3 regions of the Glutamicibacter sp. Je.9.36 genome follow, and region 3 is predicted to be linked to each of the others. Evidence: riboswitches for the same ligand, from Rfam matches in the RefSeq annotation. Region 3 holds a riboswitch; each other region holds the start of a gene.
What was found. A riboswitch is a leader RNA that binds a small molecule or an ion and turns the genes downstream of it on or off. The one in region 3 is predicted to bind thiamine pyrophosphate.
Positions count from the first base shown of each region.

Region 1: another riboswitch for thiamine pyrophosphate. It lies ahead of thiM (hydroxyethylthiazole kinase); the one in region 3 lies ahead of AAZQ98_RS16865 (ECF transporter S component).
Region 2: another riboswitch for thiamine pyrophosphate. It lies ahead of thiC (phosphomethylpyrimidine synthase ThiC); the one in region 3 lies ahead of AAZQ98_RS16865 (ECF transporter S component).

Region 1 covers NZ_JBCPSN010000001.1:894,561-899,785, forward strand. The annotation lists gene AAZQ98_RS04180 (uracil-xanthine permease family protein) at 1-21, opposite strand, end outside; gene thiD (bifunctional hydroxymethylpyrimidine kinase/phosphomethylpyrimidine kinase) at 49-1,473, opposite strand; gene thiE (thiamine phosphate synthase) at 1,470-2,111, opposite strand; gene thiM (hydroxyethylthiazole kinase) at 2,104-2,898, opposite strand; TPP riboswitch at 2,888-2,982, opposite strand; gene AAZQ98_RS04200 (GntR family transcriptional regulator) at 3,017-3,385, opposite strand; gene AAZQ98_RS04205 (hypothetical protein) at 3,382-4,977, opposite strand; gene AAZQ98_RS04210 (aldehyde dehydrogenase family protein) at 5,080-5,225, shown strand, end outside.
Region 2 covers NZ_JBCPSN010000005.1:223,584-228,808, reverse strand. The annotation lists gene AAZQ98_RS13880 (DEAD/DEAH box helicase) at 1-544, shown strand, start outside; gene thiC (phosphomethylpyrimidine synthase ThiC) at 637-2,379, opposite strand; TPP riboswitch at 2,376-2,483, opposite strand; tRNA gene AAZQ98_RS13870 (tRNA-Thr) at 2,769-2,840, opposite strand; tRNA gene AAZQ98_RS13865 (tRNA-Thr) at 3,375-3,446, shown strand; tRNA gene AAZQ98_RS13860 (tRNA-Met) at 3,494-3,570, shown strand; gene AAZQ98_RS13855 (GTP pyrophosphokinase) at 3,653-4,429, opposite strand; gene AAZQ98_RS13850 (DUF2797 domain-containing protein) at 4,671-5,225, shown strand, end outside.
Region 3 covers NZ_JBCPSN010000009.1:55,795-61,019, reverse strand. The annotation lists gene AAZQ98_RS16890 (Na+/H+ antiporter subunit D) at 1-458, shown strand, start outside; gene AAZQ98_RS16885 (Na+/H+ antiporter subunit E) at 470-1,096, shown strand; gene AAZQ98_RS16880 (monovalent cation/H+ antiporter complex subunit F) at 1,098-1,364, shown strand; gene mnhG (monovalent cation/H(+) antiporter subunit G) at 1,364-1,768, shown strand; gene AAZQ98_RS16870 (DUF4235 domain-containing protein) at 1,824-2,075, opposite strand; TPP riboswitch at 2,151-2,273, shown strand; gene AAZQ98_RS16865 (ECF transporter S component) at 2,339-2,947, shown strand; gene AAZQ98_RS16860 (ATP-binding cassette domain-containing protein) at 2,944-5,225, shown strand, end outside.

The DNA of each region.
Region 1 (5,225 bases), on a different contig from region 3:
GCCGTGAATGCTCCAACTCATGATTCCTCTTCCCGGGCCTTGCGGGTTTTAGGCCGTAGAGAAGTCTACTCGGTTCTCGTGCGCCTGCGCGAAGAAAGAGCGCTCATGTTCCGCGGAGCGGATGAAAGCGGCCTCCATGCGGGCCCGCAGCTGCGGATCTGCCTGCTCGAACGCCTGGCGGACCATTTCGATCGCCTGCTCGGTGGCGGAATCGAATTCCTCGGATGCATAGGTTTCCAGCCATTGCCGATAAGGATGCTCGGCATGGTTGGCTGCCGCCAACCGCTTGCCGATGTCCTGGTACAGCCAGTAGCAAGGCAGGATCGCGGCAATCAGCTCCCCGTAGCTCTCCTGGCTGGCGGCCAGGTGGTTGGTGTAGTTCAGCGTGGTGGCGCTGGGCGTATCAGCGAACTCGTCCAGGTAGCTGCCGTGCAGCTGCAGCTCGCCATCGAGGATGCCGTTGGCGCCACGCGACCAGAAACGCTGGGCACCGAGATCCGGCGCCATCGAGCTGGCCAGCGAAAGCACCTTGGCATAGCGCAGCAGATACAGCGCATCCTGGGCGATGTAGTAGTGGAAGTCATCCCGGTCCAAGGTGCCCTCGGATAGACGGGTGATGAAATCCAGCTGGTCGATTTCCTCGCGGATCGGCTGGATCTTCTGCCACCAGTCGCCCATGGGATCTGCCGTGCCGAAGAAGTCGATGAAGTGGTTGACCGGGCCGTGGCCGCTGCCCACCTGCAATTGGTCGGCCGCTGCGATGGCCTTGGAGAGATAGGACTTGGATTGCTCCAACGCGGAGATCCAATCTCCAGTGGCAGCGAAGCGGGTAGCCAGAGTGCTGGAAAGGGTGCAGCCGGTGCCGTGGGTGTTCCTGGTGGCATGGCGCGGTCCGTGCAGCTCCAGCTGCACCCCGCCCGCCGACACCAGGGCATCGGGGCAATCCGCCCCGGCCAGGTGCCCGCCCTTGGCCAGCACCAGCGTGTCGTGCTTGGCAGCCAGCCGCTGGGCCTGGCGCAGGGCTTCGTCCCAGGAAGGGGCCACAGGCTCGCGCAGCAAGCTGGCCAGCTCCAGCAGGTTCGGGGTAATCACCGTGGCGCGATCCAGCAGCGAATCAAGGGCCGATTCGTCGTCGAGCAGGCGATCCCCGCTGGTCGCCACCATGACCGGGTCCAGCACGACGGGGGCGTCAACAGTTTCCAGCCAGCTGGTGACTGCGCGGATCACCTCGGCGTTGGCCAGCATCCCGATCTTGATCGCATCGATGCGGATATCCGTGCTCACGGCTTCGAGCTGCGCGAGGACGAAATCGCCGCTGATCGCCTGAACTCCGGACACCCCATGGGTGTTTTGTGCAGTCAAAGCGGTGATCACGCACATTCCGTAGCCGCCGTTGGCGGCAATGGCCTTCAGATCCGCTTGGATTCCGGCGCCGCCGGAAGGATCGGAGCCTGCGATGGATAGGATGTTCATTTCGAGGCCTCCCAGGCTGCGACCAGCTGCGCGCTGGCAAGTTGCGGATCTTCGGCGTTGCAGATGGCGCGGACCACGGCCAGGCCTGCGCCGCCGCCGGCGCGGATCGCGGCGGCATCGTCTTGGGTAATTGCGCCGATCGCTACGCAGGGCAGCTTGGCCAAGGCGGCGGCTCGCGCAAAGCCGTCCAGTCCCAGGGGAACAGGATGGTCTTTTTTCGTCGGAGTGGCGCGGATGGCTCCTACGCCGAGGTAGTCGATCACCGAGGCGTCCTTGTTCGCCTGGGCCAATTGCTCATCGCTGGAAGCACTCAAGCCGATGATGCCCTCGCCGATGATCTGGCGAGCCAGCTGTACCGGCACATCTTTTTGCCCGATATGGATGCCGTTCACTGCTGCGCCAGCAGCCCGTGCCGCGAGATAGACGTCAATGCGGTCATTGATCAGCAACTGGGCTTTGCCCTCGGTGAGCTTGGCAGCCGCGCAGGCCAGCTCGAAGAATTCCCGGGCGCTTTCATCCTTGGCGCGCAGCTGGATCCACCCGATCCCTCCGGCGACGGCTCCCTCGATAACTTCCAGGGTGCTGCGTGGGGTGCAGCTGGCAGTGTTGGCTACTAGATAAGCGCCGTAATTATGCATGGTTCAATTCCTCGTACTTCAAAGTCTTCAGTTCCCCGGGATCGGCAGCCGACAGCGCATCAAGGAAGGCAACTGCGAAGCTGCCCGGACCGGAGCTGCCAGCCAAGGCCTTTTCCGCGGCCAGGCCATAGAAACCGTGGGCTGCGATGGTGGCCTCGAACGGGTCATCGTGGACCGCAACCATCCCGGCGCAGACCGCGCCCAAGGCGCAGCCGCCACCTGTCATCCGGGTCAAGCCAATTCCGTTGGTATGCACCAAGACGGTACGCGTGGCGTCGATGATGGCGTCAGCCTGGCCGGAAATGGCCACCACGCAGTCGTGCTCCGTGGCCAGTTCGCGTCCCGCCGCCAAGGCGGCAGAAACCTCATCCAAGGCATCGACACCGCGCGAAGCAGATTGCCGGCCGGCCAGGGCCAGGATTTCCGAGGCGTTGCCGCGAATCAGGGTCGGGCGTTGCCGGACAATGCGCCGGGCAAACTCCGTGCGCACCGGAAGCGCTCCCACCGCCACTGGATCCAGGACCCACGGGGTGCCTGCAGCGCTCGCCGACTGCACAGCTTCTTCCATGGCGGTCAGCTGTTCAGTGCTTGGAGTTCCCAAATTCACCAATACGGCTGAAGCTGCCTGCGCGAATGGACCGGCCTCTCCGGGCAGATCCGTCATGGCCGGGGAAGCCCCGGATGCCAGCAGGACATTGGCGGTGAAATTGGATACGACGGTATTGGTCAGGCAAAAAACCAAAGGTGATTGTTGCCGGTATTTCTGGGCAACTGCATGCAAAGCCATGCGACATCCCTCCGCTAGCGTGAACTAGATCAGGTTCTACGGGTCTTATCTCAGTCGGTTGATCCGACACCCCGTGTCACTGCCATAGAGCGTACGCACAACCGGTTCCGAGGACAAGTTACTTACGCTCGCGCCGCGCCACCAAGGCCTTGAGCGTGGCCGCATCCACCTTCTGCGCGGCCGCCAGCGCCCAGAGGCGATCCACGGCGGCCAGCAGATCTTCACTGGTGTCCACCGGCTGCGGCCGCTCGTTGACCACTGTGCCGGCCCGGCGCCGGGAGGTGATCAGCTCTTCGGCTTCCAGCTCCTTGTAGGCGCGCGCCACTGTCCCGGCAGCGACGCCGAGGTCCGTGGCCAGCGCACGCACAGTAGGCAGCTTGCTTCCCGAGGGCAGATCGCCCAGGGAGATCAATGAAGCAATCTGCGAGCGGATCTGCTCATAGGGCGGGGTAGCTGCTTGGAGGTCAACACTGATCTGCGTGCTCATGAAGTAGCTGCCGGCTGATGTTCCCGCACGAAGGCGCTACCGGGGCGCTCTAGGAAAATGACTGCTGGGACAACGAAGATGAGCAATGCAAAGAGTCCCAGCCCGGCCGGGAATCCGTAGCCAATGAGCAGCATGGCTACCACTGCACTGGTGATAACACGCATTGAACGCAGTTCCAGGACCTTGCGGTACCAGATTTCTTCGGCCGACGAGACAGCCCAGGGAATAATTGCCCGGCGGGAGAACCAGACGAATCCAAGATGGGTTGCCAGCAACAGCACGATCAACCCCGCAACCACTGTCTTGCCTGGAGGCACAAAGCCCCACAAATAGTCCAGCGGCGGATCGAGCAGAAAATAGGCGCTGGTGGCAAAAAGCAAGCCAGCGGCGATGTAGGACCACAAGGGCAAGGAAGCCGAATGCCTACGAGCGTTGGACACCTGTCGAGATACCAAATTCATGTAGCACAAGTACAAGGCATTTACTGCCAGGTACAGCATCGCAGCACCGGCAAAGAGTACTAGCTTCCAGGTGGCGCGCTCGCCGGTAGGCCATTCGGTTTCATCGACGACAGGCAAGAACCACCACGCGGCAAAGAGCGCTACGAGCGTTACGACTGCGGTGAAGTATTGCAGTGAGAGTAGCTGTGTGCGTGCTCGAACGAAAGGGGTGACTGTCGTGGTACGAAGGTTTTCGAAGTTAATAGGAGGACGCCAGAACAGCATCAACGCCGAAATCGCAAGCGTCGCGTAGTTTGCGCCCCAATCCAAGGTAGAGCCGATCCTGGACATCGAGTCCATGTAGTCGATGCCTGCCCCAGAGCCATCGATGTACTTTGTTGATTCGTCGTGGAACCAGCGCGCCTTGTAGTGAATGGCTTCCCCAGCTTGTGTAGCTAGCAAGACGGTGACCGTGCGATATAGCCGGTTCAGCCAAGTCGTGCGCAAGAGCCGGTTATTGTGTTCTGAGATCCCTGGCAAGGGTTTGCGTCGAAGAATCACAATGGAAGCGACAATGGTGGATACCATCAGGAAGCCAAAGCTCAAATAGAGATACGGCAGTACTTCCGCGGAAGCGCGTAGCCCATCCTGAGCTGGGTTGCTATACGAATAGTCAGCAGTTTCGTAGTCAACCGCCGGTTGGGGGCTGATCGCTCCCACATCATGTACCGAATAGACCGTCACGCATGCTGCAGCCAAGACGAGCATCATGGCAACGAGAATTTTCTTTGGCAGTGGACTAGTTAAAGACCGTGGGGACAAGGTTGCCGTGCGCTGGGGCTTGAGCTTACGCGGCCAGGTGTACTGGCTCGCGACGTAGATGAAGGCTATCCAAAGGGCAGGGGTAGCTGCCACGGTGACACTTGGCGCAAGCGACAGTCCGCTTTGATCGTCATAAGGAATTGCTATTGCATCACTGAACCACAATGAGTTGCTACTGGCGAAATACCCGATGATTGCACACCACAGCGCATGTTGCCTTGCGCCTTCGACTAGACCTTTTTCTTTGTTTGGGCCGAAAGCACGAAGGATGAAATAGATAATGAACGCCGCTATGGCGAAATTGCCGAACTGCGCTGCCAGTGAATTCATGTCGTGGCCTCCTGGAAATCAATGTATCAACTATTTGATACATATTGAATCCCCGGACGAATTAAACGATGAAAAATTGTCCCAGTAACGTACGCTCAAATCATGGGTCTGTTTACTTCCACTCCGTTGCCCGAACCGGTCGGTGATTCCGCTCCTCCGGTGGACGAGCATCCATCGCGCATAGCAACAGTTCTGAGCCATTTGCGGCGTTCTGCGGACACGCGGATCACGCATCCGCGACGCTTCCG
Region 2 (5,225 bases), on a different contig from region 3:
GTCCCCTTCGAAGAAGGCACGCATGGATCGCCCAGAGCGCGGCGAGCGTAGCGACCGCGGTGACCGTGGCGATCGCGGTCCACGTGCCCGCAAGACCGCTGCCGAAGGCAACGCCATGTACCGTCTGGCCGTAGGCCGACGCAACCGCGTGCAGCCGGGCTCGATCGTTGGCGCACTGGCCAACGAGGGCGGCTTCGATTCTTCGGAAATCGGCGGCATCGAGATCCGTTCGGACCACACCCTGGTCGAGTTGCCAGCAGAGCTGAGCAAGGACCAGTGGCGTGCACTGTCCAAGACCCGCATCGGCGGAGAAGCCATCGAGCTCGAGCTCGACAATGGCCGCAGCCCGCGCCGTGACGACGAAGGCGACCGCGGTGGCTTCCGTGGCGGCCGTGGTGGTGGCTTCGGCGGCGGACGCAGTGGCGGACGTGGCGGTTTCGGTGGCGGACGCGGCGGCGGCCGTGGCGGCTTCGGCGGCGGCGGACGCGGCGGCAAGGATCGCTTCAGCGACTCGGGCCGCAGCGGTGGACGTCGCGACTACTAAGCCTGTCGCACGCAGCTGAACAGCATTGAATAACGCCTTTGGGGCAAGCCGAAAGCTTGCCCCAAGGGCGTTTTTCGTGCGCCGCAGGCTATTTACGGAGCAGGAGTTCCCACCGGGATCCCGTCCCCGAGATAGACCGTGCCGCCGCTTTCCAGGAACTGCCTGCTTTTCTGCGCCATCCCGGCCAATGCGGCTTGCGCCTCGGCCGAGCCGTACTCGTCGCGGATATCCTGGGAGATTCGCATGGAGCAGAACTTCGGCCCGCACATGGAGCAGAAGTGGGCGGTCTTGGCCGGCTCGGCCGGCAAGGTCTCATCATGGAATTCCTGTGCGGTGACCGGGTCAAGGGACAACGCGAACTGGTCATTCCAGCGGAACTCGAAGCGCGCCTTGCTCAGCGCATCATCCCGCGCTGTGGCGCCCGGGTGGCCCTTGGCAAGATCGGCGGCGTGCGCAGCGATCTTGTAGGTGATCACCCCGGTCTTCACATCATCCCGGTTGGGCAGTCCCAGATGCTCCTTGGGAGTGACGTAGCAGAGCATCGCGGTCCCGTACCGTGCGATCTCCGTGGCGCCAATGGCGCTGGTGATGTGGTCGTAGCCCGGGGCGATGTCGGTGACCAGCGGGCCCAGGGTATAGAACGGCGCCCCGTCGCACAGCTGCTGCTGGCGTTCCACATTCTCGCGCACCAGATGGAACGGGATATGCCCCGGGCCTTCGACCATCACCTGCACATCGTATTTCCAGGCGCGCTTGGTCAGCTCGGCCAGGGTGTCCAGCTCGGCGAACTGGGCGGCGTCATTCGCATCTGCGATGGAGCCCGGGCGCAGGCCGTCGCCCAGCGAGAAGGCCACGTCGTACTGCGCGAAGATCTCGCACAGCTGATCGAAGTGGGTGTAGAGGAAATTCTCCTGGTGGTGCGCCAGACACCAGCCGGCCATGATGGACCCGCCACGCGAGACCATGCCGGTGACCCGGTTGGCGGTCAGCGGGATGTAGCGCAGCAGCACCCCGGCGTGGATGGTCATGTAGTCCACGCCCTGCTCGCACTGCTCAATGACGGTGTCGCGGAAGATCTCCCAGGTCAGTTCGTTGGCTTCGCCATTGACCTTCTCCAACGCCTGGTAGATCGGCACGGTGCCGATGGGGACCGGGGAGTTGCGGATGATCCACTCGCGGGTGGTGTGGATGTCATCTCCGGTGGACAGGTCCATTACCGTGTCCGCGCCCCATTTGGCCGCCCACTGGAGCTTGGAGACTTCTTCTGCGATGGAGCTGGTCACCGCCGAGTTGCCGATATTCGCGTTGATCTTGACCAGGAACGCCTTGCCGATGATCATCGGCTCGGATTCCGGGTGGTTGATGTTCGCCGGGATGATGGCTCGTCCGGCCGCGAGCTCGCTGCGCACCAGCTCGACATCGCATTCCTCGCGCAGGGCCACATAGCGCATTTCCGGGGTGATGATCCCGGCACGCGCATAGTGCATTTGCGTCACGCGGGCTCCGCCAACGGCCCGCAGTGGCGGGGCTGAGCGTCCGGCCCATTCCGCGCTGGCCGTGCCGCGGCGGACCGCTGAGCGCCCGTCGTCGTGCAGGTTGCGTTCGCGGCCTGCATAGGTTTCCACGTCCCCGCGTTCCAGAATCCACCGCTCGCGGAAGGGCTGCAGGCCTTGGGTGGGCTCGCTTCCCGGTCCGCTGGTGCGATATACCGCCAGCGGCTCGTTGGGCTTTCCATTGGGGGAGTCTGCCAATTGGATCTGCGTGACGGGAACAGAAATTCCCGCAGATTCGCGGTAGGCAAGGGTGTGGGCAGGGTGCTGTTCAATTTGTTCCACTGGGGAAACTCACTTCCTTCGCCGGCATTACCCGGACAGGTTCAACGGTCGCGGACGGCGATAGCCCGATCTCAGCCCTTGCCAGGGCACCCGTGTGGTCGCGAACAACTTAGCACGCTTGCGAGGAAGAAACGCAAACCCAGTGGTCAGGGCCTGACATCAAGGAAGTGGGAAGGGCCGGCTGCTGCGGGCCAGGATGCTTTTCGTTGGCCGGAGACTCTTGCCGGTGGTACCTGGAATCCGGGGGCGCAAGACGCGGCCGATAGCCGGTGCTGCAGGGTGGGGTGCGCCCTGGGGTGCGGCCTGGGCCACGCTCGCAGTGAGTTCACGGCATCTGGGGGCAAACGAAAAGAGAGGCAATCTGGAACCAGATTGCCTCTCTTATTTCGAGCCCCCTGCCGGAATCGATCCGGCGACCTCGTTCTTACCAAGAACGCGCTCTACCACTGAGCTAAGGGGGCAACAGGTAAATACTTTACACAGGTTTTTGAGGTTTGCAAAATCTGTCGGGGATTTGTTGCTGAGGTCACAATATTCCTACTCAAGACCGGAATGGGCGGCAAGGAGCTGTTGTCTTCCGGGCGGTTTCCAGCACCTCGGTTCACGGCCTGGGATCCAGCTGCCGGGCACCGGAGCAGCGCCTGGGCGCCTGGGTGGATCGGGCGTTGCCCAAGTGCCGCTCGACCCGGGGTTCTGGAGCGGGAAAAGGGGGAGGTGTTCCGAAGTTCCAAGCGGGGTAATTCGACGCTTGGCCCCCGGGAAGAATCCGCGGGATTCTATCCTGCGCACCCGGGCAAATCCGCGATTGACCACGAGGAGCACTCCCGTGAGCATCGTCACCAGGGCACTTTTTGTCCCACCCTTCGTCCCCGGGGGTAGTGAGTGAGGGGGTAAATGGTCATTGACTAGTGATTTTGCAGAATTTTTCGGATCTCTTCCGAGGCGATCCGCCGATTTTTCTTTGCCGGGAAATCCGTGTAGAGTATTTACTCGTTGCCCCCTTAGCTCAGTGGTAGAGCGCGTTCTTGGTAAGAACGAGGTCGCCGGATCGATTCCGGCAGGGGGCTCTGAGTGAGAAGCTTTCTTGGCTTCTACTGGATTGCTTCTCACTTGTGGCGGCGTAGCTCAGCTGGTTAGAGCGCACGACTCATAATCGTGAGGTCCCGGGATCGAGTCCCGGCGCCGCTACCAAATCAAAGATCCTCGGCTTCGGCCGAGGATCTTTTTTGGTTTCCGGCCCCGAAGCAGCATTGCCCTTCGAGGTCATGAACGGCTAGTGCTCCAAGTCCTTCTCCTGGTTCCCGTCCTTGGCTTGCTGAGCCAGGGACAGCAGCCCCTGGATCGCTGTCGTATCGAAATCCGACTCATGGCTCGGTGCCTGATTGGCATCATGGCCGTGGACTTCGGTATGCAAGCGCTGCATCTGCATGTCGAGTTTCGTCGCCATGGCCGCCGCGTCGGCAAGCTCTTGCACGAGATGTTCCGGAACTTCGCCCTCGTACTTGTAGAAGATCTTATGTTCCAGGCTTGCCCAGAAATCCTGGGCAATGGTACGGATCTGCAGCTCCACCACGACATCGACCGGGCCATCGGACAAGTAGACCGGGATCTGCACGATCGCATGGACACTTTTATAGCCGTTGGGCTTCGGGTTCTTGATGTAGTCCTTGATTTGCAGGACCTTCAGGTCATTCTGCGAGGTTAGCGTGTTCAGAACCTTGTAGATGTCCTTGACGAAACTGCAGGTAATGCGCACGCCGGCAATGTCGCTGATGTTCTCGCGAATGGCAGGCAGGGACGGGGAGATGTTCCGGCGGGAGACCTTGCGCATGATGCTCTCCGGAGTTTTCACCCGGGAAGTGACGTGCTCAATTGGATTGTAATTGTGCAAATACAAGAACTCTTCACGCAAGATCGAGACCTTGGTCAGCACCTCGTCCACCGCAAACTGGTACTCCATCATGAAACGCTGGAAATCATGGCGGAAAGCCTGCGTCAATCGCTGCAGCTCGGCCGGCGAAGGGGCGGTCTCGGCAGCTGCGATGGCCACTGCACGAGTCTTGTCATCAAATGGGACAGAAATCCTGGATCACCTCAGCAGATTATGGCCCGGCCCGCGGTACGGTTCCGGTGCAGTTCCAGCCTAAGGGCTTCTCCTAGGAATTAGGCCAGAACGAATCGGGAATTCGTCCAGCAAACTTTCGGGCTGCAGGCTCCGGCCAACCTGCCTTGCAGGAGCTAGCCATGTCCGGTGAACTATCGTTGAAGAGGTAACTTCGAGGAAGGCATCGATGGAATTCGCCAGCGACCACCGGCAGCTCTGCCATGGCATCAGCTTCTCAGAGCATGAACGCGCCCCCATTCTCCGGCTTCGGCAAGCGGAAAAATGGAGCACCGAATACTTGGAATCCAACCGTTCACTAAGCTTGCGCATTGGCGAATTGAAATTCTGCCTGGGCTACATCACGATGAACAGCGATGGCTCCCGGAACACCTTGCCTTGCCCGAAGAACAAAGCGCTGCGTACCGGAACCCAGTGCGAACGCTGCCGGCGGCTGGATCATTCGAAGTTCATGCATCATTTCCACAAGACCGGCGAAGCCCCGGAGGGCATGCGCAAGTACCTGGAGCAGCCGCACTTCTTGTATGTCGCAAGCTTCGCCCATGGGGCGACCAAGGTCGGCACCACCTCGACCCAGAGCAAATGGACTCGCTTGGCGCAGCAGGGAGCGGTCATTGCCCGCTATGTTGCCCGCGCCGCTGATGGAGCCGCTATTCGAGTGCTCGAAGACCTGGTCACTGAACACGTGGGCCTGAGCCAGCAAGTCCGGCAGAAGTCCAAGATC
Region 3 (5,225 bases):
ATCTGGGCGGCATCCCGCCGTTCTCCGGGTTCCTGGGCAAATTCGGGCTGATGCATGCGGCCGCGCAGGATGCTGATCCGCTGACCTGGGTCGTGATCGGCGCCGGATTGCTGACCAGCTTGCTGACCTTGATGGCGATCATCCGCGTGTGGGCCCGTGTGTTCTGGCGCCGTGCCGCTGATGCCGAGGTGCCCAACCAGGACCTGGTGGCCGAAGCGACGCAGGTTGCCGACGAGACGTTGGCCGGCGGCGCGCAGAACCCCCGCTTGGGATTGAAACTGGCCAAGCAGCTGGAAGCCGAGTCCTTGCCATGGGGCATGCGCTACGCCACCGGTTCGCTGGTGCTTGCGGGCATCGCCCTGACCGTCTTTGCCGGGCCGATCTTCGAATTCTGCCAACGGGTGGCTGCGGAACTGATTGCCCGCGAACCGTATATCAGCTCGATCTTGCCATTCTGATTGGAGGGATGATGCCGAACAAGAACTTTGAACCGCGTGACCAGCGCATTGACGATGCGCTGGATACCTCCGGCGTGCGCCACCGCGCGACACTCAAGCAGGAATGGCCGCTGCTTCTGCTGCTGCTCTTCGTCTGGGGGGCTCTCTGGCAGGACTTCTCCCTGGGGAACATGATCTTCGGCGTGATCATCGCGCTGCTGATCGTGAACCTGTTCCCGCTGCCGCCGGTGGTCCTTTCGGGCCGGATCAATCCCTGGTACTGCCTGAAGCTGTTCACCTGGTTCCTCGGGCAGGTCTTCGCGGCCAGCGTCCATGTGGCCTGGCTGGCCCTGGTCCGCGGGAAGGGCACCCGCAGCGCGATCATTGCGGTCCCGCTGCGCACCGGCTCGGACCTGATCGTAATGACCGTGGGCCACGTGCTCACGCTGATCCCGGGCTCCTTCGTGATCGACGTGGACCGCAGCTCGTCGACGCTGTACCTGCACTACATCGATATCGAATCGCCTGCGGACGTGGAGAAGGCGCGCGCCGCCATCCGGGATATCGAACGCCGGCTGATCATGGCTATTGGCAGCCGCGACGAGTACGAAGCGATCAAGAGCGAATGCGGACCGAACTTTGATGCGAGGAAGGGGTAACATGCTGGATATCGTCATTTGGATCTGCGGCATCATGCTCGGGCTCGGTGCCGTCGCCTGCCTGGTCCGTGTTGCCAAGGGGCCGTCGATCCTTGACCGGGTGCTGGCCTTGGATGTGATGCTGCTGATCATCTCCGCCGCCCTGTGCCTGGAAATGGTGCTGCATAAGCACACCGACTACTTGCTGTTCGTCGTGGCCGCCTGCATGCTCGGCTTCATCGGCTCGGTGACCGTTTCGCGCTTCGTTTCGGATCAGAGGAACGCCTAATGGAACTCTTCCTCGATGTCCTCGTTGCCATTCTGCTGATTGTTGGCTGCCTGATGTCCTTGATCGCAGGCATCGGCTTGCTGACCTTCCCGGACATGCTCACCCGCATGCATGCAGCGACCAAACCGCAGGTGCTCGGCTTCCTGCTGATTTTCGCTGGGTTGGCCATTTACCTGCGCAGCTGGGCTGTGATCCCGGTGCTCGCACTGGCCTGGGGCATGCAGCTATTGACCGCACCGGTCTCGGCCCACATGATTGGCCGTTCCGGCTACCGGACCAAGCACGCTGCCAAGGAGATCCTGTTCTCCGATGAGCTCAGCCGCGTGGTCAACAAGGTCAATGGCACACCGCCGACCGGAACTACTCCGTTCTCCAAGGCCGAATCGCAGGACGAACAAGACTGAAAAAAGCGGGAGCCGCCCCTCTGGGCGGCTCCCGCTTTTGGCTCGAGGCCGAAGCTTACTTGGTGAACTTGGCAACAACCTTGTTGGCGCTGCGGTCAGCCACGGTCTGCAGGATAGCTGCCACCAGGGCCGAAACGACTGCGAAGCCCAAGGCACGGCGGAAAGAAGCTTCCGCTGCTTCCTCAGTGCCCTTGCGTGGTGCTTTGCTGCCGGTTGCCTTCAACCAAAGGAAATCAACCAGCTTGCCGCCGAGCATGCCAGCGCCAACGGTGATACCGGTAGTGGCAAGTTTCTGCACTTTATCCATTTTTTCCTCGCGATCAAGCTCTTGACATATCGTTCCTCTGCCCAGCATACCTGCGGTATGGTGGGGGAGCAGTAATTATTCCGACAGGGGAGCGTCAGACTTTTAAAAAAAGTCGCAAGACGCTGAGAGTGCGATAGATCGCAGACCCTCGAACCTGCCCCGGCTAGTACCGGCGAAGGAAGTCGAGCATCTCGGATGCGGATAGGCGCGGCAGTATGCCCTCATTCCGTCCATCTCCCCTCCTTTCCACAGGAGGACCAGCAATGAACGAAACAGTTTCGAAGCAGCGCACCGGCTGGCGTGTAGTTGATATCGTCGTCGCCTCGGTGATCGCCGTCGCTTCAGGGGTCATTTTCTGGGCGTGGAGTGCCGGCTATGGCCTGTTCTCTCTCGCCTTTGCGGCTTTCCCGCCAGCCACCGCGCTGCTCACCGGCATGTGGCTCTTCCCGGCGGTGCTCGGCGCACTGATCATCCGCAAGCCAGGCGCCGCAATCTACTGCGAGCTGCTGGCCGCCGTAGTTGAAGCGCTGCTCGGCTCGCACTACGGCTTGACCGTACTGATCTCCGGCCTGGTCCAGGGCCTGGGTGCAGAGCTGGTCTTCGCAGCATTCCGCTACCGCAAGTGGAACCTGGGCGTGGCGCTGCTGGCCGGCTTGTTCGCCGGCTTGTTCGCCGGCATTTCCGAGGCCTACATCCTGGCCTACTACGTTGAGTACACCGCCGGAATGAAGATCTTCCACGTGATCGCCACCGGCATTTCCGGCGTAGTCGTCGCAGGGCTGCTGTCCTGGTTGGCCACGCGTGGACTGGCGAAGACCGGTGCATTGAGCGCCCTGCCGAGCCGGCGCGCGCACCTGGAAAGCGCAAAATGAGTTCCTTTGCCAATTCCGGCGCAGCCTCGCTGACCCAGCGCGGCGCCGCCATCACCGCAACGGGGTTCGGCTGGCAGCACTCCGAGAGGCAGAACCCTGCCATCTCGGGACTGGACCTTGCGATCCACGCCGGTGAGAAGGTGCTGCTGGTCGGTCCATCGGGCGCCGGCAAGTCAACCTTGCTGCACGCGATGGCCGGGTTGCTGGAAGCGGATGAGGACGATCAGGTCGCTGGCCGGCTGCTCATCGACGGCAGCGATGCCTTCATCCGGAGCCACCCGGTGGGCTTGATGCAGCAAGACCCGGAAACCCAGGTAGTGCAAAGCAGGGTCGCCGATGATGTGGCCTTTGGCGCCGAGAACCTCGGAATGGATCCCGAACTGATCCGCCAGCGGATCCCCGAAGTGCTGGACGCTGTGGGTCTGGGGGCGCTGTCCTTCGAGCACCGCACCCAGCAACTTTCCGGCGGGCAGAAACAGCGGTTGGCCTTGGCCGGCATTCTGGCCATGGAACCAAGGGTCATGCTGCTCGATGAACCGACTGCCAATGTGGACCCGCAGAGCATTGAGCTCTTGCGCGATGCGGTGCTGAACGCCGCCCGGCTTTCCGGTGCCACGCTGGTCGTCGTGGAACACCGGATTGAAGCCTGGGCGCAGCATGTGGACCGGGTTATCGTGCTGCAGCCCGGTGGGGGAGTCGCGCACGATCTGGACCCGCAGCAGCTGTACACCGATGAAACGGTGCGCGAGGAGCTGGCTGCTGCCGGGCTGTGGATTCCAGGCTACTTCCCGCAGGTGGCCCGGGCAACGAACGGTGCCGGTGCCATGCTGCTGGAAGCGCAGCAGCTGGTATCCGCCCGCACCGCCACGGCACCGCGCACCCAAGCGGTGGACGTGAATGTGCAAGCGGGCACCGCGACGGTGATTCGCGGCGAGAATGGCGCTGGAAAGTCGACGCTGGCCTTGACCTTGGGCGGATTGCTCGTCCCGGCCGACGGCGAGTTGGCGGCCACCGCGCAACTGGCCGACGGTCTGGGCAATTCCCCGTTTGCCTGGAAGGCCGGTGCATTAATTGGGCGGATCGGTTCGGTGTTCCAGGAACCCGAACACCAATTCGTGACCCAGAGCGTTCGGGAAGAGCTGGCTTTCGCTCCCAGCCGCGCGCAGGCCAGCAGCGCCGATGCGCCGAAGTACGAGCCGGCCCAGGTCCAGGCGCGCGTCGACGCGTTGCTGGAACGCTTGGGCCTGGCGCATTTGGCTGACGCGAACCCGTTCACCCTCTCCGGCGGCGAGAAGCGGCGCTTGTCCGTGGCCACTGTTCTGGCCGCATCCCCCCAGGTGCTGATCCTCGACGAACCGACCTTCGGGCAGGATGCGAATACGTGGAGGGAACTGGCCGGGCTGCTGGTTGAGGAATTGCAGCAGGGCACCGCGATCATTGCCGTCACCCACGACGATCACTTTGCCTCGGTGCTCAAAGCAAGGGACCTGGTGCTCACTGCCGGCACCCCGGAAGCTGGTATCCCGCGCCAGGGGCCGGTGCTTGATGCGCCGGTAGGGCATAGCTGGTTGGCGAAGATCAATCCGCTGGCCAAGCTCGGTGCGGTGGCTGCGGCAACACTGCCGTTGATCACCACCTTGGATTGGGTTTCGGCGCTGGTGGTGATCGTGGCGACCGTGGTGTTCTTCCCGCTGGCAGGGCTGAGCCCGCTGAAATTCCTCAAGCGCGCGTGGCCACTGCTGATTGCCGGAATCCTTGCGGCGTGGGGCATCGCCTTGGTGGGCCAGGATAGCGGCATGGTCTACGCCCAATTCGGCGCCTTCAGCATCACCGAGGGATCGGTGGCCGGGGGCATTGCCACCGGACTGCGCGCTTTCGCGCTGGCCATCCCGTGCATCTTGCTGCTGGCCACCACGAATCCAAGCGATTTGGGCGGGGCGCTGTCGCAGCAGCTGAAGGTACCCCACCGGTTTGTGCTCGGGGCCTTGGCCGGCATGCGATTGCTCGGGTTGATGGTGGAAGAATTCACCACGCTCACGCTGGCCCGGCGCGCTCGCGGTGTCGGGAACTTCGGCACCGTGGGCCAACGCATCAAGGCAACCCTCGGCCAGGTGCTGGCCTTGCTGGTGCAAGCGATTCGCCGCGCCGGACGGTTGGCCACCACGATGGAGGCCAAGGGGTTCGGCACGGCCAAGCGCACATGGATTCGCACGGCCACCTTCACCTGGCGTGATGGCATGGTGCTGGCCACGGGGATCCTGTTTGGCACGGCCGCAAT